3 regions of the Actinoallomurus sp. NPDC050550 genome follow, and region 1 is predicted to be linked to each of the others. Evidence: riboswitches for the same ligand, from Rfam matches in the RefSeq annotation. Region 1 holds a riboswitch; each other region holds the start of a gene.
What was found. Region 1 has a riboswitch for cyclic di-AMP ahead of AB0I04_RS43720 (CHAP domain-containing protein). Riboswitches for the same ligand answer to the same signal wherever they lie in the genome.
Positions count from the first base shown of each region.

Region 1 (11,686 bases):
GACCGGAAAGCGCAGGTCGCTGAAGGCGGAGCGCATCCACGCGCCCGAGGCGAGGACCCCGGCCGGGCCGGGCAGAGCGCAGGCCGGGGGTGCCACGGCTGCCTCGCGGTTGTGGAAGTCCTCGTGGACCACATCGGCGGCCAGTGCTGGATCACCTGCTTCGAGGACCCGGAAGAGTCCGTAGGCGAGTTCTGTGGAGTCCATTCCCATGGTGTGGCTGCCCCTCGTCGGCTGCGCGGTCGCGGTGAAGACGTGGGCCGGCCCGCGGGGCCGGCGGCATGGTCGGCCGCGTCCGGATGCGGCCGACCATAATTGAGGTTATAGCACACCTAATGAATTCATCGCGATAGAATGCGATCATGCCGGCCAAGCGCTCCTACGTCTCCCCGCTGCGCGAACAGTCCGCCGCACGGACACGCGAGCTGATCCTGCGTCAGGCCACGGAGCTGTTCGCCGAGCGCGGCTACGGGCGGGTGACCGTCGCCGACATCGCCGCGGCGGCGGGTGTTGCATCGAAGACCGTGTTCGCGAGCGTCGGGAGCAAGAGCGACATCCTGAACCGCATCGTCGACCAGGGAGTGAGCGCCTCCGGTTACGAGCAGGCGATGCAGGCACTGCTCGAGGAGCGGACACCGGAGTCGGTGCTGCGAGCGTTGGCTCATGGCACGCGGATGGGCAACGAGGGTCAGTTCACCGTGCACGAGGCGATCCGCAAGGCACTGCCCGTCCACGAGGACGGCGAGGCCCTGTGGGAGCGCGCCACCGCGGACTACCGCGACGCGCTGCACACGGCCGCCCGCCATCTGCACACGCTGCCTCCGCCCCCTACCTACTCGGTGAAGGAGACAGCCGACCTGCTCTGGCACTGGTTCGGACCCACCGGCTGGCGCACCCTCGTGGTCGAGAACGGCTGGACCTGGGACCGGGCCGAGGACGTCCTCTGTAGCACGGCGCTCGCCGCCCTCCGCTGACACCGCTCATGGGGAGGTGACAAGACGCCGCTCGGCCTGCTCGTGTATGCGGCCGACGGCTATATGCCCGCTCAGATCACAAGGCCGGACCGGCCGGTGAGGTGCTGCAACGGGCTCTGGCCGCCCCCGTACGAATCCGGGGAAGGCTGCGCACCGGTGTCCTATCCTGAGAGCGGGTGTGATGGAAACCGAGGACGGCGATGACCGACACCTACGACCCCACACGCACGGCGATCCTGCTGGTCGACCCGTACAACGACTTCCTCTCCGAGGGCGGCAAGATCTGGCCCGCGGTGAGCCATGTCGCCCTTGAGGTCGGGCTGCTGGACAATCTGCGCACCGTCGTCGCCGCCGGACGCGAGAACAGTGTCCACATCTTCTTCGTCCCCCACCGCCGGTGGCGGGAGGGCGACTACGAGGGCTGGGACCACCCCAACCCCACCCAGCAGCGCGTCCGACAGAGCCACACCTTCGCGTTCGGCACATGGGGCGGCGAGTTCCATCCCGACTTCCAGCCCACCGACACCGACGTCGTCATCAAGGAGCACTGGGCCCAGAGCGGCTTCGCCAACACCGACCTCGACTTCCAGCTCAAGCAGCACGGCATCACCCACGTCGTTCTCGTCGGCCTGCTGGCCAACACCTGCATCGAGTCCACCGGCCGCTACGCCATGGAACTCGGCTACCACGTGACGCTGGTGCGTGACGCCACTGCGGCGTTCCTCCCCGAGATGATGCACGCCGCGCACGAGCTGAACGGCCCCACCTACGCCCACGCCATCTCCACCACGGACGAGGTCGTCGCCGCGTTCGAGGGAGCCCGGGCCTGACACCTCTCAAGCCCCCGAAGCACGTCTCGCTCGCCCTGCTGAGAGGCCGGGCTAGGAGAGCGGGTTCTGGGTGAGCAGGTGTGCCTTGAAACCCTCTCCGTACGTGCTGGTGGGGGTGCCGCTGTAGTCGTTGATGAGCACGTTGCCCTGGCTGCAGCCCCACGCGTTCCAGGTCCAGGCGGTGTACCCGATGCCGTGCGCGTCCGCCCACGCCATCACCTGGTCGATGTAGTCGTGGGCGCAGGAGTTCTGGCCGATCTCACCGGCCTGCACCGGCACCTTCGCGGCGACGGGGGCGACCTGGCTGTCCCAGCAGGAGGTGTTGGAGCAGGTGTTGAAGTTGTAGGTGTGCCATGCGGCCATCAGGTTGCCGGTCGAGTCCGTCGGCTTGTAGGTCAGCCACTGGCTCAGGTCATTGGACCAGGCGACGCCTCCGAGCATGATCACGTTGGTCGCGCCGGTGGCGCGCACCGTGTTGACCAGGGACTGCATGCCGGCCACCTGGTAGCCGATGCCGGTGCAGGTGCCGCCGTCCCGCCAGCAGGTCCAGGCGGCGGTCGCGTCCCAGTTCGCGGCGGCGTCCGGGTAGGGCTCGTTGAACAGGTCGAAGACGACCGCGTTGTTCGCCTTGAAGGCGTTCGCGACGCCGGTCCAGAACGTCGGCGCGTACTGCGCGTCGGGCATCGGCTTCTGGCAGGTCGCGGCGGTGTCCGAGCAGCCCGCGCCCTGACCGCTGTACTGGCCGTGATTCCAGTGCATCTCGACGGTCGGCGTGATGCCGTTGGCGACCAGCAGGTTCACGTAGTCCTTGACGTTCTGCTGGTACGTGGCGCCGTTGGGCGTGCCGTCGGTGCCGTTCCAGCACTCCTCGTTCAGCGGGATCCGGACGGCGTGGATGTTCCAGGCCTTCATCGCGTCGACCGATGCCTGGTCCACCGGACCGCTGTCCCACATGCCCTTGCCCTGCACGCACGCGAACTCGCCGCTGGACCGGTTGACGCCCAGCAGACGGTACGTGGCGCCGGTCGAGGTGAGGAGGTGGTTCCCGGAGACGTGCAGCGCGGGTGCCGGTCCCCCGGTGCCGCCGCCGTCGTTGTCGGCCTCGGTGGCGTTGACCGTGACCGACGTCAGGCCGCTGGACGCCACGGTGATCGGCCGGGTGCCGTTGGTGCTGTCGGGGTCCTCGGCGGCACCGAGTTTCACGGTCTGCGGGGTGTTCCAGTTGGACGTGGTGAAGGTCAGGGTCGCGCCGCTCACCACCGTGATGTCGCCGTCACCGGTGCCCGCGGTGCTGGTGACCGTCACGTCGCCGGATGGCTGGGCGTTCAGGCGGACCGTGTAGCCGGCGGTCCCGCCCTCGGGCACGCTCACGCTCGTCGGGGAGACCACCAGGGCCTGCTGCGTTCCTCCGGAACCGGGGCCGGCGCACGACACGCTCGGAGCGTTGTCGGCGCCGGTGTAGGTGCCGTTGAAGCCGACGGTCCAGGTCGCCCCGGTGCCCTGGGCGGCGTTGTACGAGGCCGGGGTGACGGTGATGGCCGCACCCGCCGGCGTGGGCACCGCCGGAGACGGCACGCCGCCCCACATCTGGGTGATCACCTGGTTGCCGGGAAAGTCGAAGCTCAGCGTCCACCCGGTGAGCGGGTCACCGGTGTTGGTCACCGTGATGTCGGCACCGAACGCGCTGCCGTTGTCCCAGCTCTTGGCGTACGTGGCCGAACACGACACGGCGGCATGGGCGGCGGTCTGGACCGTGGCGAGCCCCAATACGGCGAGCAGTACCGCGACCGCGGCCAGCACGGCTCTGCACCACGGGCTCCGGTGGATCGGCATGGGCGTTCTCCCTGGCGAAAGGCGGCGAAGCGGCACGCGGTCCTGCTCCGGCGTTTGCGGGCGCTGGCAACGATCACCCGCCCCCGATCGCATCGCAAGAGCGCCCCGTCCTCCGGGCGCACGCACGCACGCCGACCTGGGACAGGACCGGGAACGCGGCTGAAACTTTCAGCCGCGCGTGCCGCGGCCACCGGCGCCTCCGGACGGCTCACGCCCGGCGAGCGAGCGCGTGCGGACCGGAGGCCTCATCGAGACCGGACGACATCACCGAGCCGCCGGGACGATGGCAGCGTGCGTCGACGCCGGGCCCTCAGAGGGCCCGACGTCGACGCGGGGGGGGAGGAAAGTCAGTGTCAGCCGTACTGGGGATAGCCGTAGCCGACGACCTGGCCGGTGCTGCGGGTACGGATCCGCACGGCGTTGTCGGTGTTGCCCTCGACGGTCTGGATGGTGCCGTTGTGGTTGTCCTTGATGACCAGGCCGACGTGGTCGATGCCGTCGATGCCTCCGCCGCTCCAGGAGAAGAACACCACCGCGCCTGGTTTGGGAACGCTTCCCCAGCGGCCCTGCTGCTCGAACCAGCGGGCGTGCTCCGGGGTGAAGGCGTCACCGCCGATTCCCTTGACGCCCGCCTGAGAGCCGACCCAGGTGATGAACATGTCGCACCAGCTCGCGTCGGCATAGTCGCTGATCGCCCCGCCGTCTCGCTGGACGCCTCTCTTGGCGAACGGCGAGGACATGAACCACTGGTTGTACTTGGTGCCCCCGGCGGCGGTCTCCGTGGTGCCGACCTGGGAGAGGGCCAGCTTCAGCGCGTCGGCGGCGGTGGGCACCTTCTGCACCACCTTGGGCTCGTCCTTGGGCCTGGCGTCCAGTCCCCTGCCGGGGATGGGCCACTGCACGGGCCGGCCTGCCGGGGGGAACGGGACCGCGGCATGGTCAGGAAGAGAAGCGGCGGAGGATGCCTCGGCCGGTCCGGCCGAGGTCAGAATGATCGCGGCGGCACCGGCCGTTGCGACGCCGGCGAAGGCGGGAATGAAGCGGAATGCGGATGGCGTTTTCTCGGGTCGGGGGACACAGGGCACGGGGGAACTCCTTGGCTTCCATGCCGCTTACCGGGTTAGCTGACGGGTTCGGGCGTGGAAGCTGCCCTACGGCACGAGGGGGCGTGCCGATTCACCCCGGGACTTCTGGTGGGTCCCCGGTTCCGCGGGGGCGCGGATTCAGCGGGTCGCCCGCAGGACGGGCGGCGTCAAAAGAGGGTTGGGGAATGGCCGCCATTGCGATGGCGGCGTTTGGGGGATCGTGCGATTTTGGATATGAACCGGCTCGGCCGAACTCGCCCCGGACACGCGTTTTAAAACGCGTCCTCGCCCGGGTCGACGTACCGGCCATCACCAGCGGATATGCGGGCGACGCATACGAGCGCCGCAAGAGTTATAGGAACATAGCAGGACAAAACACGCAGACGACACTAGGCATTTATGTGATCTGGGTCACTTAACTACCGAGATCAACGTAATGCAGCCCCACAGATGAGCATGGTGCTTTCTATATGGCATTGTGGGGCCAGAAATGCCAATTGTCACGATGATGCAGATGTGACGTCAGAGGCCACGTACCATCCGAGGGGCGCCGGGGATCAGTCGCCGACCTCCACCGCGAGCCGGGTCAGCTGGACCCGGGAGGTCACGTCCAGCTTCCGGAAGATGTGACGCAGGTGGAAGGCGACCGTGTGCGCGCTCATGAACAGCTGGTCGGCGACCTCGCGGTTGGTCAGGCCCTGGGCGACGAGCTCGGCGACACGGCGTTCGGTGTCGGTGAGGCTGGCCCAGCCGGAGACCGGCCGGTCGGCCCGGCTCCAGTGCCGGCGCCGGATGCCCAACCGCCTGAGCCGGCGGCGGACCCGAGCGGCGTCGCGGATCGCGCCGAGTGCCGAATAGGCCGCCAGCGCGGCGTCCAGGCCGGCGATGGCCTCCCCGCGTGTCCCGGGGCCGTCCGCCGCGAGCAGGCTTCCCAGATCCTCCGCCGCCGAGGCGCGGGCCCACGGGTCGGCGTATTCTTCGGCGGCGCGTCGCAGGGCGGCCCGATCACGGTCGAACAGGCCGCGCGCGTGCGTCGCGGTGACACCGACACTGTCGAAGACCGGGTGGTCGGCGGCCAGCCGGTCCATCGCCGAGACCACCCTCTCGGCGTGGGCCCGGTCGCCGAGGGCGAGCGCCGTCCGTACGAGCCATGGCGCCGCGGTCGGCTCGCCGACCAAGGTCCAGGAGTTCGCCGTGGCCTCGTCACAGAGCCGTACGACGGCCTCCTCCGCCGACGCGGGCCCGGCACGGGCGGCGGCGACCTGCGCCCGCACGAGATGGAACCCGGCCTCCGCGCGCGGCGATCCGTACTGGGACAGCGCGGGCCGCTCCGCCTCGGCGTACCGCCACGCCGCGCTCAGATCGCCGGCCCGCAGCGTCGCCGCGACCAGCACCGCCAGCGCGGACGACGTCAGCAGATGCGGCCCCAGGTCGCGCGTGCTCGCCAGGGCGGCCTCGGCCTCGGCGACGGCCTCGTGGAACCGGCCCGCGGCCAGGTCGAGGCGGGCGCGAATGACGCCGGGCGCCGCCGCCCAGGCCAGGTTCCCGGTCGTTTCGGCGTCCTCCCCCGCGGTCCCCATCACCGCGCGGGCCTCGTCCAGCCGGCGGACGTCGGTCAGCAGCATCGCCAGGATCATCCGGGGGTGAAGGCGGCGCGCCTCCGCGGACCTCGCCCGGCGTACGGCCTCACGGGCGAGCCCCAGTCCGTCGGTCAGCCGCCCCGCACCCCAGTCGGACAGGGCCAGCCGGATCAGCGCCCCGGTGATCAGCACGTCGCCGTGCCCGGCCGCGGCGGACACGATCCGATCCGCGTGGGCGCGCGCGCCCGCGTCGTCGCCCGCCCCTGCCAGCGCGTCGAGCAGGACCAGTTCGGCGTCGTCCCGGAGTTCGCGGGGGACGCCCTGCCGGCCGAGGACGGCGGTCGCCTCGGCCGCGGCCTCGGCCGCCCGCCCTCGGAGATACAGGAGCTCGGCGCGCAGACAGTGCAGCCGGAGGTACGAGGCGTGCGGCAACGGCCGGGTGAACAGCGAATCCACGAGTTCCGCGGCCTCTTCGAGCCGGCCCACCGCGGTGAGGACGTGAATCGCCGTCAGCGCCCGGGCGGGCCAGGCGGGCTCCCGGGGGTCGGTCAGCCGGAGGGCATGCGTGGCGAGGGCCGCCGCCGCTCGCGGGGAGGCGGGGATCACCTCGGCGACCGCCCGGTCGAGTGCGGTGAGCGCCCGGGCGTCGCCCGCCCGGATGCCCCGGATGAGGTGGGAGGCGGCGGGGAGCGCGGCCGTCCTGCCCCGTCCGAGCAGGAGGTCCCCGATCTGCCGGTGCAGCGCCCGCCGCACCGGCGCGGGCACGGTGAGGGCGGTGACCCGCCACACCAGGTCGTTCCGGAAGCAGAGTTCGTCCGGTCCGGCGACGAGGAGCCCCCGGGAGAACGCCTCGTCGATCCACGGCAGGAGGGCGGCCGGCGTGGTCCCCAGCAGCTCGGCCACGTCCTCCGGAGCGAACGACCGTCCGATGATCGCGCCGACGCTCAGCAGCTGACGTGTCGCCGGGCCGATGGTGTCGAGACGTCGCCTGACGTCGTCCTCGACCCGGCCGGGGAGCCGTACGGCCACGAGCCGGGCGTGCCCGTCGACGATCCGGACGGCCCCCTCGGCCAGCAGCCCGGACAGCAGTTCGGTGAGCAACGCGGGATCGCCGCCCGCCTCGCCGGCGAGGCGCAGAACGTCCGCGTCGGGAACGCCTCCCAGCACGTCCGTCGCGACCTGCCGCACGGCGGCGGCGTCGAGCGGGCCGATCGTGAACCGGACGGCGCCGTCCCGCTCGAGCCGATCGAACAGGCGACCGGCGTCCGTCGCGTGGTCCGTCGTTCGGCGGGTCAGCAGCCACACCACGCGAACGGCGGCGAGCCGCCGCGAGAGGGTCTGAATCGCCCTCAGCGCCGCCGGATCCGCCCATTGCAGGTCGTCGAGGCCCACCATGACCGGACCGGCGCCGGCGCGTTCCGCCAACGCGGACCCGAGCCTCTCGACGATCCACGGCCGCTCGTGCGCCCACCGGACCGGCCCTTCACCGTCGCAGCCGCCGAGCGCGGAGAGCAACGGCTCGAAGCACGTCGGCGGCCCGAACTCCCGCCCCTCCCCGACCAGCGTGGAGTACCCGCGCTCCGCCGCCGCCCGCGCCGTGACCGCGAGCAGGAGACTCTTCCCCGTCCCCGCCTCCCCATCGACGAGGAGAACGCCGGACCGGCCGGTGCCGAGAAGGCTCGTGACGGCGCACCACACGTGTTCGCGGCCCCGCATCACCTTCCCGTCGACGGCCGCCTCCACGCGCGACGGCACAATCGCCATGAAAGCCAGCGTGCTTCGCGGTCACGACAGGAGTCAACAACTGGGCCTTAAAGGACCGAGACCCGGGCGGGGGCGGGCCGCCGTCGCGGACAGGGAGGTCAGTAGCCGCTCGCCGCCGGGGCGTTCTGGGCGGCGTCCACCGGGATGTTCGCGCCGTTGACGGCCCTGGCGTGGTCCGAGAGCAGGAACGCCACCACCTCCGCCACGTCCTCGCCGCTCGGCAGCGCCCCGCCGGGGAACTCGCCCAGGAAGCGTTCGTAGCGCTCGGGTTCACGCTGCCGGAACTCGTCCCACCCGCCACCGGGGATCAGCATCGAACCCGGACTGACCGTGTTCACCCGGATCCGGTCCGTGGCCAGCTCCCGGGCCAGCGTGCTCGCCATGTAGATCTCCGCCGCCTTGGCCGCCCCGTACTGGGTGTTGCGGCTCGGCTTCCATCCGGAGATCGACGACACGATGACCACGTCGCCCCGCCCACGCGCCCGCATGTGCGGCACGCAGGCCCGGATCGCGTGCGCCGAGTGTCCGACGTTCAGCTCGAAGGTCCTCGTCCACTCCTCGGGCGTCGAGTCCATCAGCCCGCCGCCGAAAGCGTCCCCCGCGTTGGTCACGAGCCCGTCGAGACCGTCCAGCGCCTCCGCGGCCGCGTCGATGAAGGCCCCGAGTTCATCCGGCACGGTGACGTCGCACGAGCGCGCGAAAACCCGGACCCCGTACTCGGTCTCGATCTCACTCGCCGTCGCCGCCAGCTTCTCGGCGTTGCGGGCGCACAGCGCCACCGAACACCCCTCCGCCGCGAGCCGGCGTGCCACGATCCGGCCGAACCCCTTGCTGCCGCCGGTCACCACGACCGCGCGGTCCCCCAGCCCGAACGTCACTGCGCCTCCCTCGCCTCACCGCCTCATGAGGCGGCCGTTCACATCCGGCAGACATGATCTCGTGATCGCCCCGATCCCGGTGCGCCGGGTCGGCCGACCGGCCGGATCCCGGCGCACCGGGTCGGCCGGTCGCCATATCGACTTCCCGCGAAACGTCGATAGAGCCCTATACTCCGCGTCTATGGCGGATGCTGCGGTCTCCCCGGATCCCGACCTGATCCGCGCGTTGCGGGCGCTGTCGAACCCGATGCGACTCCAGCTGCTGGCGTGGCTGCGCGAACCCGATCGCCACTTCTCGCGGGAGGAGGCGATCGCCGACCCTGTCGAGGTGGGGGTGTGCGTCAGCCACATCCAGGCCAAGGCAGGGCTGGCCCAGTCGACGGTGTCGGCGTACCTGGCCGAACTGGAGCGGGCCGGCCTGGTGCGGTCGACGCGCGTGGGCAAGTGGACCCACTACAAGCGCGACGAGGAGCGCATCGCACGGCTCGTCGCCGACCTCGGGCGGACCCTCTAGACCCACGACGCCGTATGGCCGGCGTCGCCCCGCGCCAGGCCTCACATCGCGCACTCGGTGAACGGTGGAGCGCGATTTGGCGCTCATATCGTAATTCTGCGATACTTCGATGTGTTCTGATCGGTGATGCGATGAGGGAGAGTTCAATGGGCAGTGTCGACGGCCTTGATCTCGGGCAGTTCGGGGTCTACACCTTCGACTTCGAGCACCAGCCGGCCGCGCAGATGCGCGAGTCGATCCAGGAGCTCGAGGAGCAGGGATGGCAGGCGTTCTGGTTCCCAGAGCTCCTCGGGCGGGAAGCGCTCACCCACGCGGCCTACCTGCTCTCCTGCACCGAACGGATGCACGTCGTCAACGGAATCACCCAGATCTGGTCGCGCGGGGCCCGGTGGACTTACGGCGCCGCCCTCCTGCTCGCCGACGCCTACCCCGGCCGGCACGTGCTCGGCCTCGGCTTCGGCGGCGGGCGACCGGGGGTAAAACCCCTGGCGGCCATGGTCGAGTACCTCGACGAGATGGACGCGACCGAGACGCCCAACCCCGCCTCGCAGGTCCCGATCCGCCGCATCCTGGCCGCGTACGGGCCCAAGATGCTCGAGCTCGCCCGCGACCGCGCCGCGGGCGCCCAGACCTACCACGTCAACGTGGCGCACACCGCGCAGGCCCGGGAGATCCTCGGACCGGACGCGTTCCTGGCGGTCGAGCACGCGGTGCTGTTCGAGTCCGACCCTGGCAAGGCCCGCGCGATCGCCCGTGAGCACCTGCACCTCTACCTGACCACCCCGTACAACGTCGCGAAGTTCCGCCGGCTGGGTTACTCAGAGGAGGAGATCGCCGGTGGCGGCAGCGACCGCATCGTCGACGACCTCGTCTTCTGGGGCGACGTGGACACCATCGCCGAGAAGCTCCACGCCCACGTCGAGGCCGGCGCCGACCACGTCGCCGTGCAGGTGATCGGGGTCAAGCCGGGCCGGTCCGCGATGCCGCAGTGGCGGATGCTCGGCGACGCGCTCCTGCCCCGGAACGGCGGCGCCTGATCCACGGAGCGCTTACCGCCGGGGGCGAATGCGCTGGCGCGACGGTCACTCTCGGATACCCGATGGGCACTATCCGTCGATCGCCGATACTGTTACGTTTCGCATTGCCTCGACTACAAGTTGTGGCCGTCGGCCGGCACCACACCCGCACCGGCCGGCGTTCCCCCCGGCGACGTGGAGGTTGCGGAGGAGATCATGGAGGCGGTGACCAGCCGATTCCACCGCCTGCCGGTCTTCCTGCTGACCGCCGAGCACGAGCCGCGCGACGTCCCGCTGTGGGTGTACGAGGTGATCCAGGGCTACGTCTTTCCGCTGGAGGACACGCCCGACTTCATCGCCGGGCGCATCGCGCACGCGGCCGAGGAGTACACCGAGCGGATCCTGCCGCCGTTCTTCGAGGCGCTGCGGCACCTGGAGGACCGCCACCGCTACTCCTGGCACACCCCCGCGGCGTGGCGTTCGTCAACTTCTCGGTCCTGAGAGATCCTGAAGGATCGAGCTTGCGGCTAGAGCCTCACTGGCTGTGAGGTGGTCTGCCGCGTCTTGGCCGTCAGCCTGGGTGGGCTGGTAGTCGGGACGTGTGACTTCCGCCCCGCATCCCACGTGTCCTGGCCTCTTCGGGCCAGGACACGGGAGGCATTCCGGTCCGCGTGCGCAACGACGCCGCAGCCCCGGCAGATGAACACAGCTTGAGAGACCCGGTTGAGCCGATCGATATGCCCGCACTCGGCGCACTGCCTGGAGGACCATGCCGGGTCGACGAACACGACAGCCACGCCGGCCCGGCGTGCCTTGTAGACGATGAAGTCCGCCAACTGGGCGAAGGCCCAGGAGTGCAGGGCGACCCGTTGGGGCTTGCGGAGCCGTACCCGTTCACGGATCCCCGTCAACTCTTCGAGGGAGATGCCGCGTCCGGTGCGTTCAGCCTCGGTCACAATCGTCTTGGAAACGCAATGGTTGATGTCCTTGGCCCGCCGTGATTCCTTGCGGCGCTGTTTCCTCAGCAGGCGTTTGGCGGACTTGGTGCCCTTCTCCTGCAGCTTCGCCCGCAACCCGAGCTGCCGTCGGCGGTAGCGGTTCAGCTTGCGTCCGGCAGCCCGATGGCCGGTGGAGGTGGTCGCGATGTTGACGATCCCCAGATCCACCCCGATGAAGCCGCCCGGCTCGCCAAGCTTGGCCTCGGGCACCTCACAC
Region 1 is NZ_JBFAJC010000053.1:12,061-23,746, forward strand. It holds gene AB0I04_RS43695 (ester cyclase) at 1-204, opposite strand, end outside; gene AB0I04_RS43700 (TetR/AcrR family transcriptional regulator) at 360-971, shown strand; partial or broken gene AB0I04_RS43705 (hypothetical protein) at 993-1,175, shown strand; gene AB0I04_RS43710 (isochorismatase family cysteine hydrolase) at 1,172-1,801, shown strand; gene AB0I04_RS43715 (cellulase family glycosylhydrolase) at 1,853-3,634, opposite strand; gene AB0I04_RS43720 (CHAP domain-containing protein) at 3,988-4,536, opposite strand; cyclic di-AMP (ydaO/yuaA leader) riboswitch at 4,729-4,873, opposite strand; gene AB0I04_RS43725 (LuxR C-terminal-related transcriptional regulator) at 5,277-8,063, opposite strand; gene AB0I04_RS43730 (SDR family oxidoreductase) at 8,162-8,941, opposite strand; gene AB0I04_RS43735 (metalloregulator ArsR/SmtB family transcription factor) at 9,123-9,455, shown strand; gene AB0I04_RS43740 (TIGR03620 family F420-dependent LLM class oxidoreductase) at 9,602-10,492, shown strand; gene AB0I04_RS43745 (Orn/Lys/Arg decarboxylase N-terminal domain-containing protein) at 10,667-10,972, shown strand; gene AB0I04_RS43750 (transposase) at 10,999-11,686, opposite strand, start outside.

Region 2 (6,821 bases), on a different contig from region 1:
AGGGCGCCAGATGCTCGGCGAGCGCGGTGAAGGGGCGGGCGTCGCCGTTGGCTCCCGGGATCAAGAGGAGCAGCGGGCCGCTGCCGCGGATGTCGTAGTGAAGCTTCGCGCCTGGTACGTCAACGATGGTCATGTGTCACTCGCTAGGTCGGGTCAGTGACGATCAGCGGCTGGCAGGTGGTGGTCTTCCTCGGGGGCCGCGTGGCTTGCGAGAGTGTCCCGGTTCGGCCCATGGCCTGGCCTGCGGATGCGGAGGTGCGCGCCGGGGTGAGGGATATGCCTGCGGCGGAAGGCGTGTCGGCCGAGTATGACCAGGAGGATCTTCCCCGCGACGATGGCCAGGACGACGTCGATGGACAGGCTGGTCCAGCGTGAGTTGGCCAGGACCGTTCCCCCTAGCCCGAGGTGGACGGCGACGGCGACCACGATCAGCGCGGTGAGCAGGATCGTGTTGCGGCGGCTGTGGCGCGCCGCGGTCGCCGGGCCGGCAGACGACTCCCCGGCGCCGTTCGCGGTCGTGATTTCTCCGCTCGAGGTTGTGGGCGGTGGCCAGGTCAGGGCTATCTGGTCGCGTCGACCGAACCGTTCCAGGTCGCGGGTGACGATGTCCTGGATGCGCTGTAGAGCGTCCTGGTCGGTGGCGTCCACCCGCAGGGTGAGGGTGTCGTCGGTGGCGTCAAGGGTGACCTGGCCCCACGGGGCGATGGTGATGACGCCATGGGTATCGGAGTGTTCGGCGTGGACACGCAGGTCGCCGCGGGCCAGTGCCGCGCCGGTGGCGTGCGGGCGGGGACGATGGCCGCCGCGGGTCTCTCCCATGGCGGCCGCGTGCCGGCACAACTGCACGAGGTAGCGGCTCGGCCGGTCGATCTGAAGCGCGATTTCCGAGGTCAGCATGCAGGGTCCTTGGGTGAGAAGTCGGGGCGGTGGTGGGGCGCTCACGTGCGGGTGCAGGTGGCCAGCCAGGCGGCGATGCCGTCGGCGTGAACGTTGGAGGAGCACACGGTGGGCTTGACCGACTCCAGGGCCCATCCGTCGGTGAAGCAGGATTCGAGGTTGTTTCGGGACAGCTTGTGCGGCACGTCCGGTTCGCCGGTATGCCGGTCGCTGTAGCAGAGGACGAACAACCGGCCGCCCGGCCGCAGCACCGCACGCAGGCCGTTCACGTAGATCGCACGGTCTGCGGCGTTGAAGGCGTGCAGGAACAGCGAGTCCAGGACGGTGTCGAAGATTTCGCCGAACTCTGCAACCCGTAGCGCGTCATAGTGCACGAACCGGGCTCGAACGCCCCGCTGGTGCGCTTTTCGCTCGGCCGCACGAAGGGCGCCGACGGCCAGATCGACGCCGGTGGCGTCCAGGCCGGATGCGGCGGCCATCAGCGTGTGTTCCCCGGTCCCGCAGCCGACGTCGAGGACACGCCCGCGAAGTGCCCCGTTGTTGGCGAGGGTGAGCATTGCCGGCTGGGGCGCTCCGATGTCCCATGGCGGACGCCCGGCGTAGGGGTCGACTGACCGGCTGTGGGCGTGCAGTGCGGACGGATCTGTCATAGGGGCTCTCTTCGGTCAGGCGTCGCGGTGACCGAGGACCAAGTCCGCGCACCGCTGCGGCGACTTACAGGCAGAACACGACGAGGCCGGCCCACGGGAAGGGGCGCTCACCTGGTGATGATTTTACAATACATTATGTCGTGAACGATACAAGTGTCTCTGATCGCTGCAATGCGTATCATTGCGGCATGCCGAGGATCTGGAGCGAGACGATCGCCGCGCATCGTGACGCCGTACGCGACGCCGTCTTGGACGCCACCGCGGTCCTGGTCGCCGAGCGCGGACTGGCCGGTGTGACGATGTCGCAGATCGCCAAGGACACCGGTATCGGGCGGGCGACGCTCTACAAGTACTTCCCCGACGTCGAGTCCATCCTGCGCGCCTGGCACGACCGTCAGATCGACGAACATCTCCAGCAGTTGCGCCATATCCGAGACCGGACTGAGGGCGCCGCGCGGCGGTTGGAGGCGGTGCTGACGGCCTACGCGGAGGCGATCTCGGGCAAGGGGCGGCATGACGGCGACCTCGCCGGCATGCTGCACAGCGGCGAGCACGTCGCCGCAGCTCACCAGCATCTGCGCGAGTTCCTCGAGGAACTGGTGGCAGACGCGGCCGCTGCCGGAGCCGTGCGCCAGGACGTCCCGGCCGATGAACTGACCCTCTACTGCCTACACGCCTTGGCGGCGGTCAGAAGCCTGCACGATCCGGCAGCGATCGACCGCCTCGTCCGAACCACCCTGACCGGGCTGCGCCCGAACGGCGTGACCAACGGTACGGCCAAGGGCGGAGCATCATGATGAGCGGGTCGCCGACGAAGAGCGGCACCTCCACCAGATGGCCCGGGATCTGATCGCCGACGCCGTCCAGTCCGGAGAGGTACGCCGCGACGCGGCGCCCTGGTTCGGTGCGGGGGGCGGCCTGAGGGACCGCCGCCCCCACACGATCAAAGGCTCAGCGCGGCCTCTTCATGCCGGGGAGAACAGTACAGACAAAGATCATCACACCGATGACCGCACCACCCCAGTCGAGCCCGACGATGGCGAACGTCCAGGCGGTCACCAGAGCCGGGAGGATGCCGAGCCGACTCCGCCGGCGCGGTGTCTTCCGATGCGATCCAGCAGCTCGCAGTACTGCCACGTGAGATCCGCTACGGGCGGCTGGCGCCGTCGTAGTGGGAGACCCAGTACGGGTTCGACATGCTGTCCAGCCTGATGACCTCGCCCGTCCGCGGGGCGTGGATGAACTTGCCGCCGCCGACATAGATGCCCTCGTGGCCCATGCTGTCGAAGTAGACCAGGTCACCGGCCTGAAGGTCGGCCTTGGAGACATGGCGGGTGGCCGAGTACTGGTCGGGGACCACCCGGGGGAGATTCACGCCGGCGGCGCGCCAGGACATCATCGTCAGCCCGGAGCAGTCATATCCCTTCGGGCCCGTGCCGCCCCAGATGTAGGGCTTGCCGAGCTGGGCGTAGGCGTACTGCACCGCCTGACGCGCCGGTCCTGAGGCCGGTCCGTTGTAGGTGCCACCGGCTCCCGAGCCGGGCGCGGCCGTGGCTTCACCGGCCTTGCGCAGCAGGCTCTTCTGCTTGGCGATGGCCTTCTCGACGGTGGCCTTGCGGTTCTTCAGCGCGGCGGCCTTCTGCGAGACGGTCTGGTACGCGGATTGCGCCTCGGCCTGTTCGCGGCGGATGCGCTGAGTAGAGGCCAGAAACGCCGACAGCTCCTGTCCGCGATTGTTCGACAGCTGCATGAAGACCGACATCTGGTTCAACGCTGCGTCGGGGTTCCTGGACGCGAGCAAGGTGGCGGTGCGCGAGTCGAGAGCGCCGTTCTTGTAGGCGTCGGCGGCGATCTGCGCGACCCGTCCACGCAGCTTCTCGTAGACGTTGCGCTCGCTCTTCACCTGGCCATTGAGCGCAGTGAGCCTCTTCTTCGCGGCATCCAGCTCGGTCTTGGCCTTGTTGTACTGATCAACGATCTTGTCGACCTGGCCATTGAGCTTCTCCAGCTCCTTCTTGGCCGCCGCGGCCGACGGTTTGGGAGCGGCCTCGGCCGGGAGCGCGGTGAGGGTCACGGCGGCCGTGACCGAGAGCGCCGCGCACAGCCGGAGCGAATGACGCCGCCGCAGGCGATCCACGGCGTACGCGTTGGTGGCAGGGTAGAAGAACGCCACGTGAGAAACTCCTCTCCTTCGCCGCTTACCGGGTTAGCTGTCGGGCTCGGGCCGGAGTAGCCCTACCGGACGTTCACACGCCCCGGATTCGCCCCGGGATATTCGGGTCCCCGGTTCCCTCAAGGGATTCAGCGGTCGGCCGTGCCTCGTGTGAAGCAGGGGGCGGCCGACTCCTACGCAGTGTAGGAGATCGTCGCGGTCGTCTGCCACCCGATGAACGATTCGCCGGAGTTCTTCGACAAGCGGCACGTCGGACGGCCGGTACCGTCGCAAGGAGCGTGCTCCTCTTCGCTCGTGCGTCGAGCGTCGGCACGCGGCCGCCGTCGTGTCCATGACGCTCGACGTCGCATGCGGGATCACCCTGGCGACGGGGAGGTTCCGTCAGCAGAAGAACGGCATCGCAGCGAGCCAGCCGGCAGAGATCATCCCGGGAAGGACCACCGAAGTCATCGCCGTGACCCACGTCAGACGCCGAATACGATCGTCGTCGGCGATCGCGGTCGGCGTCTCGAGCCGGGCGAGCCGTTGATCGAGCTCTGACCTGCCGGCGCTGTGGGCGGCCAGTCCACCGATCGGGCTCGGGGCGATCGCCAGTTTCCGGAGCGCGACGGCGACCGTGCGGCGGCCGCACCGCCGGGCGGCGACGTCGTCGGCGCTCATCTCCAGCAGGATGGGCAGGCAACGGCGGGCGCCCCGAAAGGTCGGCAGCCAGAACAGCGCAGCCGCCAGCGCGTCGACGACCGTGAGGAACAGATGGTGGCGGTAGCGCAGATGCGCCCGTTCATGCGCCAAGACAGCCTGAAGCTGCGTGTCGTCCAGCCGATCGAGAGCACCGCTGCTGACGACGATCGGGCGCTTGCGCGAGGGTACGCAGTAGGCGACCGGTACCGGGTGATCGAGGACGCAGACGTCTTCGATGTCCCCGGAAAGCCGGACGACGAACTGCAGCGCCTCCTGATGGCGACGGCGATGGGCCACCGTGCGTCGATACCTGGCGACGGCCACGCATGTGCCCGCGACCGCGCTGACGAGGAGCGCCAGGTTGAAGGCGTACGAGGCCGGTCCGCCGGATCCGTCGTGATGGTGCCAGCAGTCGGCCGCCCATTCCGCGGCCCGGTGCACCAGGCCATGACGGCCGGTCGAAACCAACACGACCACCCCGAGCAGGCCGGCGATGGTGCCCGCCAGGGCTCCCAACCACGCCAGCGCGCCCACCCGGGGAATCCGCTGGCACCAGGCGCTCCGGGCCAGCAACGGCCCGGCACCGATGCCGAGGGCGACGGTGATCGCGCCGAGCTCGACGAGCGGGCTCACCGTGATTCCGTAGGAGCCGAACGCTGCGCGAGCTCGACCAGCAGCCGGTGTGCGTCCCGGGGGTCGATGGTCTCGGCGAATCGGGCCAGGACCGGGCCGCGGTCGGTGGTCTCGGCCAGTGCCTCGGCCATCACCTGCGCGACGTGATCCTCACGGCTGCGCGTCGGGGCGTACCGCCACGCGTTGCGGTCCGCCGTCCGGGAGAGGAAGCCCTTCTGGACGAGCCGGTCGGCGACGGTCTGCACCGTCGTGTACGCCGAGCGCTTGGCCGATCCGGCGTTGACCTTCTCCATCAGCTCACGGATGAGCAGAGGGTTCTGGGCGTCCCACAGTGCCTCCATGATCGCTCGTTCGAGCGGCCCTGCGATCGCCACCTGTCCGTCTCCCTCCGCGGCCCGCACCATTGTGACCTATCGATCACTCGGGCTTCCTCCACATTAGGACGCCTCCGCCTCACTCGGCGAGAGCGCTGCGCAGCACTCGGTGCTCCCGAACCAACCGGCTGCGCGTGCCCCGAGCTCTATGTACCGGCTCTCTCGGGCCGGTACATGGAGACCCGAGCGTTGCTATCCGGTGACGCCGGCCGGCTCCTGCTGCCTTTCCCTGTTGCGTGGGTCGCTGAACTCGGTCATCCCGGGGACGAGGAGTGCCAGCAGGGCACTGCAGATCACTAGTAGTCCGGAGCCTGTGAGTACGGTCTGCGCTCCCACCGCGTGGACCATGATCGGGATGAGGGCGAAACCCACTGGGCTCAATCCGTAGGAGACGAGAAAGTCCAGCGAGGAGATCCGGGCCTGCAGACAGGCCGGTACTTCACGTTGGATCGCGGTGAACCACGGAATGTTGAAGACCTCGATCCCTATCCCGCCGATGGCGCAGGCGGCCACGATGATCCAGCTGTGTGACGCGTAGGCGAGAGAGATCGGGACGAGCCCGTAGCCGCCGAGCATGATCATGGCTGGGATGCCGACGCGTCGTGGTCTCCATCGGCTCATCAAGACGGCGCCCGCGATCGCGCCGGCGGCGTAGGCGCCGAGGGCAAGGCCGATGAGCGTCGTGGAGTCGAACCGTTGCCGGCTGACGACGGGCAGCATCACGTACTTGGCCGCTTCACCGAGGGCGAGCCAGCAGGCGAGTGCGGTGAGACCGGCGAGAAACCACCGGTGACGGCGCGCTTCGGCCAGCCCTTGGCGGAACTCGGTCAGCGCGTTGGCGCCGGCCTTCTCCGTGGGCGCGGCGTGGTGTCTCGGGATGGTGGTGGCGAGTAGTGCGGACACCATCCACAGGGCGGCCGAGGCCGTCAGGCTCAGGCTCTGGCCGGCGGCGGTGTACAGGGCTACCGCTGCGGTCGGTCCGCCCACCAGGCAGATCCGCAGGCTGAGTGTGGTGATCGCGTTGGCTTCCTGGAGCCGGTCCTTGGCGAGCAACTCTGCGACGAGCGGTTGGTAGGCGCTGCGGAAGACCCCCTCGCCCGCGCCAGCACAGCAGATCGCGGCGCAGATGACGAGGAGGGGCAGGCCGGCGACGAGCCCGACGACCGCGGTAGCGCCGCCACGCACCGCGCTCGAGATGGCCAGGACGACCGCGCGTGGGTAGCGATCGGCGATGATGCCGCCGGGCAGGGAACCGACGACGAATCCGAGTGTCCGCGCGCCCAGCACCAGTCCGAGCGCGGTCAGGCCCTGAGGTCGGTCGAGGACGGCGAGTGTCAACGCCGTGGGCATCATCCCGGTCGCGGCTGCGGACGCCGAGTAGCTCAGCCAGAGGCGGCGGAATGCTCTTTCGCG
Region 2 is NZ_JBFAJC010000003.1:411,897-418,717, forward strand. It holds gene AB0I04_RS06325 (alpha/beta hydrolase) at 1-133, opposite strand, end outside; gene AB0I04_RS06330 (DUF2218 domain-containing protein) at 154-897, opposite strand; gene AB0I04_RS06335 (class I SAM-dependent methyltransferase) at 939-1,547, opposite strand; gene AB0I04_RS06340 (TetR/AcrR family transcriptional regulator) at 1,736-2,344, shown strand; gene AB0I04_RS06345 (NlpC/P60 family protein) at 2,695-3,720, opposite strand; cyclic di-AMP (ydaO/yuaA leader) riboswitch at 3,727-3,864, opposite strand; gene AB0I04_RS06350 (M56 family metallopeptidase) at 4,102-4,935, opposite strand; gene AB0I04_RS06355 (BlaI/MecI/CopY family transcriptional regulator) at 5,031-5,408, opposite strand; gene AB0I04_RS06360 (MFS transporter) at 5,601-6,821, opposite strand, start outside.
Region 2: another riboswitch for cyclic di-AMP. It lies ahead of AB0I04_RS06345 (NlpC/P60 family protein); the one in region 1 lies ahead of AB0I04_RS43720 (CHAP domain-containing protein).

Region 3 (11,686 bases), on a different contig from region 1:
CGATCGCGGTATTGAGGAAGAACGCCAGGATCGTCGGAGCCGGTCCATTGATCGTCATGGACACCGAGGTCGTCGGGGCGGCCAGATCGAATCCGTCGTAGAGGGCCTTCATGTCCTCCAGCGTCGCGATCGACACCCCCGAGGTGCCGATCTTGCCGTACACGTCCGGGCTCTGCCCCGGGTCCCGCCCGTACAGGGTGACCGAGTCGAACGCCGTCGACAGCCGGGTCGCCTCGCTGTCGGCCGACAGCAGCTTGAACCGCCGGTTCGTCCGGAAGGCATCCCCCTCTCCGGCGAACATCCGCGCCGGGTCCTCGCCCTCCCGCTTGAACGGGAACACCCCCGCCGTGAACGGGAACCGCCCGGGCAGGTTCTCCTCGCGCAGGAACCGCAGCAGTTCCCCATGGTCGGTGTAGCGCGGCAGCGCGACCCGCGGGATGCGGTTGCCGGACAGGGACTCGCGCGTCAGTCGCGTGCGCAGTTCCCGGTCCCGGATCCGTACGACCTGCTCCTCTCCGGAGTACGCCTCGACGACGGCCGGCCAGGTCTCGATGAGCTCGGCGTCGGCGGGGGCGACGTCACGGCACGCTCGATCGAGGAGTTCGGTCACGGCGGCGGCGGGTTCGCCGGTGAGCTCCGCGGCGACCTCGCTCAAGCGCTGTACGCGCCGGACGGCGGCGCACTGACGGGCGGTCTCGGCGTGGTACGCGCGTACGGTCTCAGCGATCTCGGCGAGGTAGCGTACGCGGGCCGGCGGGACGATCTGGGCGGCACCGGTCGAGGTACGGCCCTCCACGGGCGGTAGCACCCCGGGCTGCAGGACGAGGCCGTGCTCGGCGAGCAGACCGGTCAGCTGCCGGTAGAGGGCGGTCACGCCGTCGTCGTTGAACGTGGCGGCGCTGGTCCCGAAGACCGGCATGTCCTCCGGGCGCGCGCCGAAGGCCTCCCGGTTCCGGATCAGCTGCCGGGACACGTCGCGCAGGGCGTCGGCGGCACCGCGCCGCTCGAACTTGTTGATCGCCACGACGTCGGCGAAGTCCAGCATATCGATCTTCTCGAGCTGCGAGGCCGCGCCGAACTCGGGTGTCATCACGTACAGCGACACGTCGACGAACGGGACGATCGCCGCGTCCCCCTGCCCGATCCCCGGCGTCTCAAGGATCACCAGGTCGTATCCGGCGGCCTTGCAGGCGTCGATCACCGCTTCGATGTTCTCCGGCAGCTCGCGGGCACCGCGTGTGGCCAGCGAACGGAAGAAGACATGGTCACCGTCGAGGCAGTTCATCCGGATCCGGTCGCCCAGGAGCGCGCCGCCGCCACGGCGGCGGGTCGGGTCGACCGCCAGCACCGCGACCCGGAGCTTGTCCTGCTGGTCGGTGCGCAGCCGGCGTACCAGCTCGTCGGTGAGGGAGGACTTGCCCGAGCCGCCCGTGCCGGTGATGCCCAGGACGGGTACGCGGCGGGAGCCGGCGGCGGCCGCCAGCGCCTCCCGGTCCGTCGCCGGGAGCCTGCCGTCCTGGAGGCAGGTGATGGCGCGCGCCAGCGCGCGACGCTCTCCGGCCAGAACGGCCTCGGCCGGGGACGGGTCGGCGGCCAGGTCCACGTCGCAGTCGCGGACCAGCTCATTGATCATTCCCGGCAGGCCCAGACGCTGGCCGTCTTCGGGCGAGAAGATGCGCACCCCGGCGTCCGCCAGCCGGGCGATCTCCTCGGCGACGATAACGCCACCGCCACCGCCGTAGACCCGCACGTGTCCCCGGCCCGCCTGCCTCAGCGCCTGGGCCAGGTACTCGAAGTACTCGACGTGACCGCCCTGGTACGAGCTGACCGCCACTCCCGCCGCGTCCTCTTCCACGACGGCGTCGACGACCTCCTGCACCGACCGGTTGTGCCCCAGGTGGATCACCTCGGCACCCTGCGACTGCAGGATGCGCCGCATGATGTTGATCGCGGCGTCGTGGCCGTCGAACAACGCCGCCGCCGTCACGAACCGCACCGGATGCACCGGCCGATGCAGATCCTCGTTGGTGGATCCGGTCACCATGCCCTCCCCGAGAATCGGATGCCGCAGCGCCGGACACCCGAGCATGCGGTCCAGTTACTTGGACGTCCAATATTTTGAAGTCAAAGTAGGATGTCGCCTGGAATCGGTCAAGGCGCCGGGCAGCGAAGCGGCCGGCCGTCGCGTCCGTCACCGATCTCTCATACGGTGAGCCGGTGCCCCAGCCATTCGATCCCATCGCGGAAGCCCACCGGCAGTGGACCCGGCGCTGGCCGGAACACGCGGATCACATGGCCGCCGTGACCTCGATCATGCGCGTGCAGCAGCTCCTGCTCAGCCGGATCGAGGAGACGCTTAAGCCGTACGCCCTGACCTTCGCCGCCTACGAGGCGCTGCAACTCCTGGCCCTGGCCCGCACAGGCAGCCTGCCGATGGGCAAGATGGGCCGGCGCCTCATGGTCCACCCCGCGTCGGTCACCAACGTGATCAGCCGACTCGAACAGCGCGGGCTCGTCGAACGGTGCCCCTCCCCCGACGACCGGCGCGTCGTGCTGGCCAAGATCACCGAGGAAGGGAGTGCGATGGCGCGCGAGGCGACGGCCGCACTGAACGAGTCCGCCTTCGGCCTGCCCGGCCTGACGCAGGGAGAGGCCGCCGAGATCACCGAACGCCTCGTGGCCCTGCGCATCGCGGCCGGCGACCTCTCCCCGGACGCCGACGGTCGCCCTGAGCGGAGGTGACGTGACGGGCGATCTCTCCGGTCGGCCGCGGCTCAGAGGGAATCCGTCCACGAGCCCGCAGGTGCGGGCGGCCGCCGGCGCCAACTCGGCCGCCGGCTCCGATCACCATGCGGCCATGGCTCGATGACCGTGCGGCATGCGGACCGAATCTGTCGAGCTCGCGCCCAGGAGATCGACCCGCACCCGCCGGTTCATGGCGCGCACGAATCAGGCCGTCGGCTGCGGCTCCAGCTTCGGGTCTGGACCGTAGGTGTTGTCTCCGCGGTCGCCGGGGGTCGCCATGAAGACGATGAGGATGATGGTCCCGATGATGGGGATGATGCCGATCAGCAACCACCATCCGGACCGCCCGGTGTCGTGCAGCCGGCGGACACCCACCGCGATCGACGGGATGAGCACCGCGAGTCCGTAAACGAAGCCGAGGATGCTGACCAGCTTCACCGCCATGCCGATCAAATCAAGCACCACGGTGATGATGACGTTGAAGAGGACGAACATCCAGTATTCCGTACGGCGTGCTCGCCCAACGAAACCTGCATAATTCCTGAGTACGGCAAGATACCAGCTCATGTACCCTCCCACCGGTTTCGCCGCCGCAAGCCTTTTGTCCCCCCGAAGACCTGCGCATTAAATGTAAGGTCAAGGAGCTTCGTCGGCAAGAGTCCGGCCGGAGCGCATTGGAGCCAATCCGCCGACGATGGCCTGGCGATAATGATCGACGACCGAGGTCGGCAGCCTTCCTCGCCGCCTCGATCACAGATGAGGCTCGGATCGGCCGCGATTTCATCGCATCTTTGGTGGCCGACATTTACCGCGCCGGAATCACGAACACCGGCCATGCGGCAGGACGGAATCAGCGGACGAGACACCTCCGGTATGGTCGTGAGCATGAACGAGCAGCGGGCGTCGCGCGAGGCGGCGAGGTCGCCGGGCCGCCTGCTGCTCATGGCGTTGACGATGCTCGGCCTGTTCGCGATGCACGGGCTGCAGGCCACGGCCAGCCCGGTCGAAACGCACCCGACCGCAGTCGCCGTCGCGATGCCCGGCATGAATCACACGAGCGCCGAGACCGGGCACCACATGACCGTGCCACCGGCGCACCACTCTCCTGGCCACGAGCACCCAGGCGGCCAGGTATGCCTGGCCCTCCTGGTCATGGCCGCACTGCTGATCCTCTCCGCCGCCTTCGTCGGTCGCAGCAGGCGGCCTGCCGCAACGACCGGCTCGGCCGGCCGGGGACACGATCACCAAGGCCGCGCACCGCCTCCACCATCGGTCTTCCAACTCTCCGTACTCCGGCTGTGACAGGCGTCCGGGTCCGCCGATGACCCGCTACGCCTGATTCAGCACACCCGAGTACGGAAGGTCAAAGATCGATGAAACGCGCTTTCTCCCTCATCGTCGTCCCGGTCGCCGCTCTCACGCTCGCCGCGTGCGGCGGGAGTGACAACAAGGACACCGGTCACTCGATGAGTGGTCATTCCATGGGTCCGGCCATGAGCATGAGCTCGGCTCCGGAAACGGCCGGCCACAACGCCCAGGACGTGATGTTCGCGCAGATGATGATCCCGCACCACCAGCAGGCGATCATCATGGCCGAACAGGCCGCCACGAGGGCATCCTCACCCGAGGTCAAGAAGCTGGCCACCCGGATTGAGAACGCCCAGCAGCCGGAGATCGACAAAATGACCGGCTGGCTCAAGTCCTGGGGCGAGTCGACGCCCTCACCGGGCGGAATGCACATGGGCGAGGGAATGATGTCCGAACAGGACATGAAGAAGCTCGGCACGCTCACCGGCAAGGCCTTCGACAAGGCGTTCCTGCAGATGATGATCAAGCATCACCAGGGTGCCATCACCATGGCCAAGACCGAGCAGGCACAGGGCTCTAACGCCGACGCCAAGGCCCTGGCGAACTCCATCATCAGTTCCCAGAGCGCCGAGATCACCACGATGCGGAACCTGCTCAAGAACATGTGACCCGTCGGGAGGGGCGGCCTACCAGCATCGGCGGCCCCTCCCCGAGCGACATCTCGGCGACCTGCCCACCGCGCCGTCAACCGGCAGGCGAGCCACCGCCGAGTAAACCCAGCAGACCCGATGATCGCGGTTTCGAACGGACCGCACCATCCGGCCCTGCACCCGTGCCTACGGCCCTATCTCGACCTATCCCCTGACGTTCCCTCCGGCAAAGGACGGGACTTCACCGACGAGGTGTCTTTCATGCCCCCAATAGATCGCCGCGCGTTCCTGCGCACCGGCCTGGCCGCTTCCGGAATGGGGTTGCTGGCAGCCTGCGGCTCCTCCCCCACCGAACCGCGGTGGGTCCAGCCCACCGACGCGCGGGTCACGGCGGCCGAAGCCGCTCGCCGTACCACCGGCCGGACCCGCACCTTCACCTTGAACAGCATCTCGAGCCGCATCGACCTCGGTGGGCCTACGGTCACGACCTGGACCTACGACGGCGTGCTGCCCGGCCGGGAGATCCGGGTCCGCGCCGGAGACGTCATCGAGGCTCGGCTCGTCAACCACCTCCCAGCGGACACCACCGTCCACTGGCACGGACTCGCGCTGCGCAACGACATGGACGGCTCTCCCGACCTCACGCAAAGCGCCGTCAAGCCCGGGCAGACGTTCAGCTACCGGTTCGTCGCCGAGAACCCCGGCACGTACTGGTTCCACCCGCACACCGGCGTCCAACTGGACCGCGGGCTGTACGCACCGCTGATCGTCGAAGACCCCTCCGAACCGGGCGCCTACGACGACGAGTGGACCGTCGTCCTCGACGACTGGATCGACGGCGCGGGGAACACTCCTGATCAGGTGCTCGCGATGCTCCGCAAGGGCATGGGCGGCATGAGCGGGATGGACGGCATGGACATGGGGCCGATGCTGATGGGCGCCAACAGCGACCTGCTCGGCGGCGACGCGGGGGATGTGAAATACCCGCATTACCTGATCAACGGACGGGTCGCCGCGGCGCCCGTGACGTTCCGCACCCGACCTCGCCACCGGGTACGGATCCGCCTCATCAACGCCGGGAGCGACACCGCCTTCCGGGTCGCCCTCGGCGGGCACCGCATGCGCGTCACCCATACCGACGGCTTCCCCGTGGTTCCCATGGACACCGACGCCCTCCTGATCGGAATGGGCGAACGCTACGACGTCGTCGTCACTCTGAACGATGGAGTCTTTCCCCTGACCGCGTTCGCCGAGGGAAAAGGATCCACCGCAAGGGCACTGATCCGCACCGGTTCGGGAGACCCGCCGTCGGCGTCCGCCCGGCTCCGGCAGTTGGCTGGGAAGATCCTCGGGTACGCGGATCTGCGACCGGCTGATCAGGTACGGCTGGCGCCCAAAAAGCCGGACGTCGAGCACCGACTCGACCTCACCGGCTCGATGACGCACTACAACTGGGGGATCAACGGCCGCCCCTACGACCCGGGACGGCCGCTTCCTGTCCGGTCCGGCCAGCGTGTCCGCGTCACCTTCCGGAACCGGACGACGATGTGGCATCCGATGCACATTCACGGCCACACCTTCCAGATCAACGGCAACGGCCCCCGCAAGGACACCGTCATCGTGCTACCGAACCAGACGGTGACGTGTGACTTCGATGCCGACAATCCAGGCCGATGGATGAGCCACTGTCACAACGCCTACCACCTGGAGGCGGGAATGATGACCGTGCTCGGCTACCGCGCCTGACCGGCCGGGCCTTCGACCGCCGCCGGTGGCGGCGGTCGAAGGCGCCCTGGCCCGGCGGGACACCGCGCCGACCACGTCATTCGCCCTGGCGGGTCATTGTCACGTGGTGGAGCGCAACGGACGCTCAGGCGTCGCCCCTGGTGGTGATGCGTCTACGTCGCGGTCGAGGAGGTGAGGCATGACCGCCAACTGTCCGAATTCGTAGAGGGTCTCGATGGCACGCCGCAAGTGATGGGCGGTAGCAGCTCGATGCGCCCGTCCAGGGCCGTCGGCCAGCATCTCGTCGGCGAAATAGATCGTCGCGGACGACTCGGCCAGCATGCGCCGGAGATGGCCGACATGCTCCACACTCGGCCTTGGACCGCAGACACCATCGGCCAGTACGCCGACGGCACGTCGGGCTACGTCCTTCCCCGCAGCGACCATCGCGACCAGGTGGGCACGCGGGCAGGGATCGATCTTGACCCAGCGCGGAAACGGGGTGGGGAAACAAGCCCGCTCGGCCTGACCGCCGGCTTCGGAGGCCTCTCCTCCTGCTCGGGATATCCACGATTCGACCTCGTCGTAGAACACCGAGACCTGCTCTGCCGTTGCCACGGATACGAAACCGGCCGTCTGCGGGTGAGCGGCGTAGTCCGCGTCCAGCATGTGCTCCGCCAGGGTCTGAAGTCCGCAGGCGTTCCAGAGCGATGCCCACCGTTCAGCCGACTTGAGCGACGCCTGCCGTTCGGCGACGACACCGAGACCGTCGCACCACGATCGTCCGGTTTCGCGCAGTTGTTGGCATGAGATGCGGCTCCTCTGCCTGCGGTCCTCCAAGGGATCTGCGGACACCTCGCCACGACGGGCTGCCAGCAGTCGAACCCATGCGGTCGGCCGACCCGGCATTCCTGTCCTCCTCAGCATTCACTACGACTTGTAGGAGTTAAGACGGCGCAACCCCGCCTTCGCAGTCATCGACTTCGCTCGTCGGCTGATCAGCCGATCCGCGCATCCGCCGACGTGAAGACCGACACGACGATGCGGCGTGCGAACAGCGGCGTTTCGCCGGGACCCGTGACGTCGTAGGTGAAGTGCTGCAACGGCCACAGACGGATACCGCCGATGGTCACCCGATGCCGCACCTCATAGACGGCAGGCCACGGACAGCGGTGGAAACTGCCCAGGCGTTCCCCGGTCCGGTCGACGGCGAAGGCGATCGCCCCCGTCCGCAACGCGGCATCGATCTGGGCCTGGATACGGGCCGTCGCCATCGGGCAGGTGTCGGTCGCCCACATCCTCTCGAGCATGACGCGTGCCGGCGGAAGCGCCCGCAGGTCGTCGCGCTGGTGGGGATCCGTCAGACACCAGGGGTCGACCTCCGCCGGCACATGGGCGACCAGTGAGACCGCCCTCGTCGTGTCCCGGCGGTCGAGGAGCTGCGGCATCGCGAGGAGCTGACCGAAGACGTACAGCGTCCGGACCGCGTAACGCAGGTGGATGTCCGGCGGCGTCAGCAAGGTCATCCCATCGCCGCCGGAGGACGATCGCTCCGCATACGCGATCGCGTCCATGGCGCGCGCGAGCATCCGCCGGAACTCTAGGAGATCTTCAGATCGGCCGTGCGATGCGTGTGCGTCGTCGTCGGCCAGGGCGACCATACCCCGCGCGTGGATCGCCCGCGTGGCCATCACGGTGGCCGTCAGGAGCGGAGCGGTGGTCCCGCCCTCATGCCATGGCGGTGGTTCCGCAGGCAGATCAACATGGTTCTCGATCCGATACGTCGGATCGAGCGCTATTCGACGCGCCTGGAACAGCCAGCGCTCGACCTGCCCGAACGATGCGAGGATCCGAGTCGCCGCCTCCCCTTGGACCTCGCCGTCGTCGTACGGCCGCACCGCGTCGAGCAGGTGCTCGCCGATCGTTTGCAGCACGTAGGCGTTCCAGACGCAGAGCAACCGTCTCGCAGCGACGTGGACACGGTCCGATGTGCCGACAGACCGGCTGAGAAGTTCGCGTCGCCACCGCTCGGCGTCTTCGAGCTCTCGACGGACGAGACGCCCAACACGACGGTAGTCCTCAAGAGTCCGCACGGAGACCAGGCCGTCGAGGGCTCGCACCGCTCGAATTCCATCGGCTGAGGAGGTCGTCATCCGGTGGCCGCCCGGAGGAATGCCCTACGGTGAAGATGGCTGGAGGCATTCAACGGCCGCGTGACGTCCCCGACCTCGACGAGGCCGCCATCGGTCGCGTATCGGCCACGACCGAGTGCAACGAGTCCCAGAAGTCGAGCTCGGCGTCCTCTTCGAGCTCAGCGATCCTCCCCCAGAACTCCCGGTCCTCGGCATGTGCCGCTGCCGCCGCCGTCAGCGCGGGCATAAGGGCGGTGCTCGCATCGGCCTCGTCAAGGTGAGCCACCGTGACATCGGCCGGCAGTTCCACCGGAGTGCGGTGGTGCCGCCCCCGCTTACGAAGCTGCACGCCGGACGACGGCACCGGCACCTTGGACTTGGCGATGGCCAGCGCAACCGTGCCGAACACCACAACGGCCAAGAGCCCGGTCAGCGCGGCCCCTTGCTCGATGAGCGGGGACGGCTGGTCGGGGGTGGACTGGGAGGTGCGGGCGATGTTCGTCGCCGGGTCTGAATCGGTGACGAGGGACGTGACGGACGGCGGTGGAGCCGAGTGCCTGGGCACGTACTTCTGCTCGGTCTTCTCTACCCTCTGCTCGGTGCCCGGGATTGGCCTGCCCTTGACCTTCACCTTCGCCGGGTAGCCGAACCCGACGACCTGGCCGATGTCGCGGGTGACGCGCAGCAGCTGATCGTTGTGGTTGGCCTCGATCGTGTGCAGCGTGTGGCCGTCGACCTTCTCGACGATGCCGACGTGCTCGATGCCGCCGATGCTCTTGTTCCCGGAGAAGGAAAAGAAGACGATCGCCCCCGGTTCGGGCTTGTGCCCCCACGCGTGATGCTTCTGGAACCACAGCGCGTGCTCAGGGGTGGAGGCGAACTGCCCCGCCCAGTCCTCGACACCGGCCTTGTCGGCGGCCCAGGCCAAGAACATGTCACACCAGGGAGCCGTCCTGTAAAAGGACCCCTTGTCGACGTGCGTGCCGTACCAGTCTCCGTACTTGGTGTAACCGCCGCTCTTCTCCGCGTACCCCAGCTGGCTCTTGGCGATCTGCAGCAGCTTCTGCCCTACCGGATCCATCTCTCTCCCTACGCCGCCGACCGGGTTAGCTGACGGGTTCGGGCCAGGAGAAGCCCTACCGCACACGCGGATTCACCCCAGAGAACGCATGGGTCCCCGGCTCCCGCGCCGCGGCAGCAGTGCGGGATTAGGCGGGTCAGGCCGTACCTTCCGGGTAGAAGGTAGATCGCAGCCCAACTCCGACGCAATGTAGTAGCAATGCCGCGAACGCGGCAAGTCCCCCTGAGACGCACCACGGACGGAAGCGTCCCATCTCACCGGTCACGCCCAGGTTGGACACATACCGCGACGATGATCGATTTCCCAGGTGGCACCCACCCGATGATCCTGATACACGGTGGAGGACACGCCCGCCATGGGGCCGACTCGGGCCCGCCGATGACGCCATCACGACACCGCAGGGCCGCGAGTCGGGTTGCTTCACCCGGCTATGCTCACTAACCCTTGTAGGAGATACCATCGATCACCTCTGTAGCGAAATGCCACTTCCACCGCGACGCCCCGTTCAGCGGACAGCCGGTTCGGCCATTCAGACCATCAGCCCGACACGGCACCCGCACCGGTCCGCCGTACGGCCCACCTCTGGACGCGAACGACCACTCGCCGGAACCGGGGTGCCGTGCGGCGCGTAACGGTGACCTTCGAACATACGGAGGGCGGCGGATACCCGACGCGGATCGAAGGTGAGGATGGCCTCGTCTGGCGGGTCGAAGCCGTCGTCGGGTGCTGGCGGCATCCCGATCTGGGAAGGTACCGCTTCATCCCGGGACATCGAGCCGAGGCGGAACGCTGGCATCTGACCGTCATCGGCCCACTACCCTGCCGTCCGTCTTTCATCGGCGAACACGAAGTCGTTCTGCGCACGTTCGGCGAGCACATGAGCTGGTACTTGGATCTGAGCTGAGCAGAATCACCCTCCGATCCACCAAACCATTAATGAGTCTCCACCTTCACCTTAGGCGGGCATAGCAATCTCCCACCTAGGGTTGTCAACGTGGTGGAGTTCGCCAGAATCACCGTATTAGGTCGGGACCGCACCGCCATGCTGGCGCGGGGCTTCCTGTCACTATTCGCGTTCATGGCGTACGGGTGCGCATGTGTCCCTGTAGGGCATTTTCACGGCGACTCTCACCTTGGTTCTGCCGTCACTTATTCCCTTCATTCGATTGCCGCCGAGTTCGAGCACGCCGACTGCGGCAACGGCGGGGATAGATGCCACGACGAACTCCCAATGGGCTCGACCCTGGACAGCCGGACAATAGCGACTATTTTGTCCCAGTTCGCTCCAGCCATCTCCCACATCCTGCCGATGATCGGGTGGGTGAGCGCTGAGGAGAGCGGACGGGAGCGGTCACCACCGACACCATCACCCGCAAGTCACCTGGAGGCACGCCTGACGAGGGCGACCGCCCTGGCCGTGCTGTGCGTTTTTCGATCCTGATCAGTGGCGTGCGCCGGACGCCGTACCGGCGCGGAAGGCCAACGGTCACGCCGCACACTGGTCAGGAGCATCACCCATGCAGACAAGGCACACGTGTGTCCCAGAACTCCTGGACGTCATCGGATCCACTCCCGTTGTACGTCTTCGCAATCTGACGACCCATAATGAGGCCCAACTCATCGTCAAACTGGAAAGCGCGAATCCGGCGGGCAGCCTGAAGGATCGGCCGGCCTGGTACATCATCGAACAAGCCGAGCGGACGGGACTGCTCGCCACCGGCGGCACGATCATCGAGTCCTCATCAGGAAATTTCTCCATCGCACTCGCGATGATCGGCGCCTCACACGGCTATCGAGTGATCGCCATCGTCGACCCTAAACTCACTCCTACCAATCGCGGCCTGCTGGAGGCGTACGGGGCGGAAATCATCCTCGTCGACGAACCCGATGACTCCGGTTCGTACCACAAGACACGGATCGCGCTCGCCAACAGGCTGCAACACCAGATCCCGGGCTCATTCCGCCCCGATCAGTGCTTCAACCCGCTCAACAGCGAGGCGCATTACCAGACCACCGCTCAGGAACTGCTCGACCAGGCCGACCAC
Region 3 is NZ_JBFAJC010000003.1:419,326-431,011, reverse strand. It holds gene icmF (fused isobutyryl-CoA mutase/GTPase IcmF) at 1-2,044, opposite strand, end outside; gene AB0I04_RS06410 (MarR family transcriptional regulator) at 2,218-2,742, shown strand; gene AB0I04_RS06405 (DUF805 domain-containing protein) at 2,950-3,312, opposite strand; gene AB0I04_RS06400 (DUF6153 family protein) at 3,631-4,047, shown strand; gene AB0I04_RS06395 (DUF305 domain-containing protein) at 4,119-4,721, shown strand; gene AB0I04_RS06390 (multicopper oxidase family protein) at 4,965-6,449, shown strand; gene AB0I04_RS06385 (hypothetical protein) at 6,549-7,268, opposite strand; gene AB0I04_RS06380 (hypothetical protein) at 7,427-8,362, opposite strand; gene AB0I04_RS06375 (CHAP domain-containing protein) at 8,631-9,641, opposite strand; cyclic di-AMP (ydaO/yuaA leader) riboswitch at 9,641-9,785, opposite strand; gene AB0I04_RS06370 (hypothetical protein) at 10,261-10,545, shown strand; gene AB0I04_RS06365 (cysteine synthase family protein) at 11,159-11,686, shown strand, end outside.
Region 3: another riboswitch for cyclic di-AMP. It lies ahead of AB0I04_RS06375 (CHAP domain-containing protein); the one in region 1 lies ahead of AB0I04_RS43720 (CHAP domain-containing protein).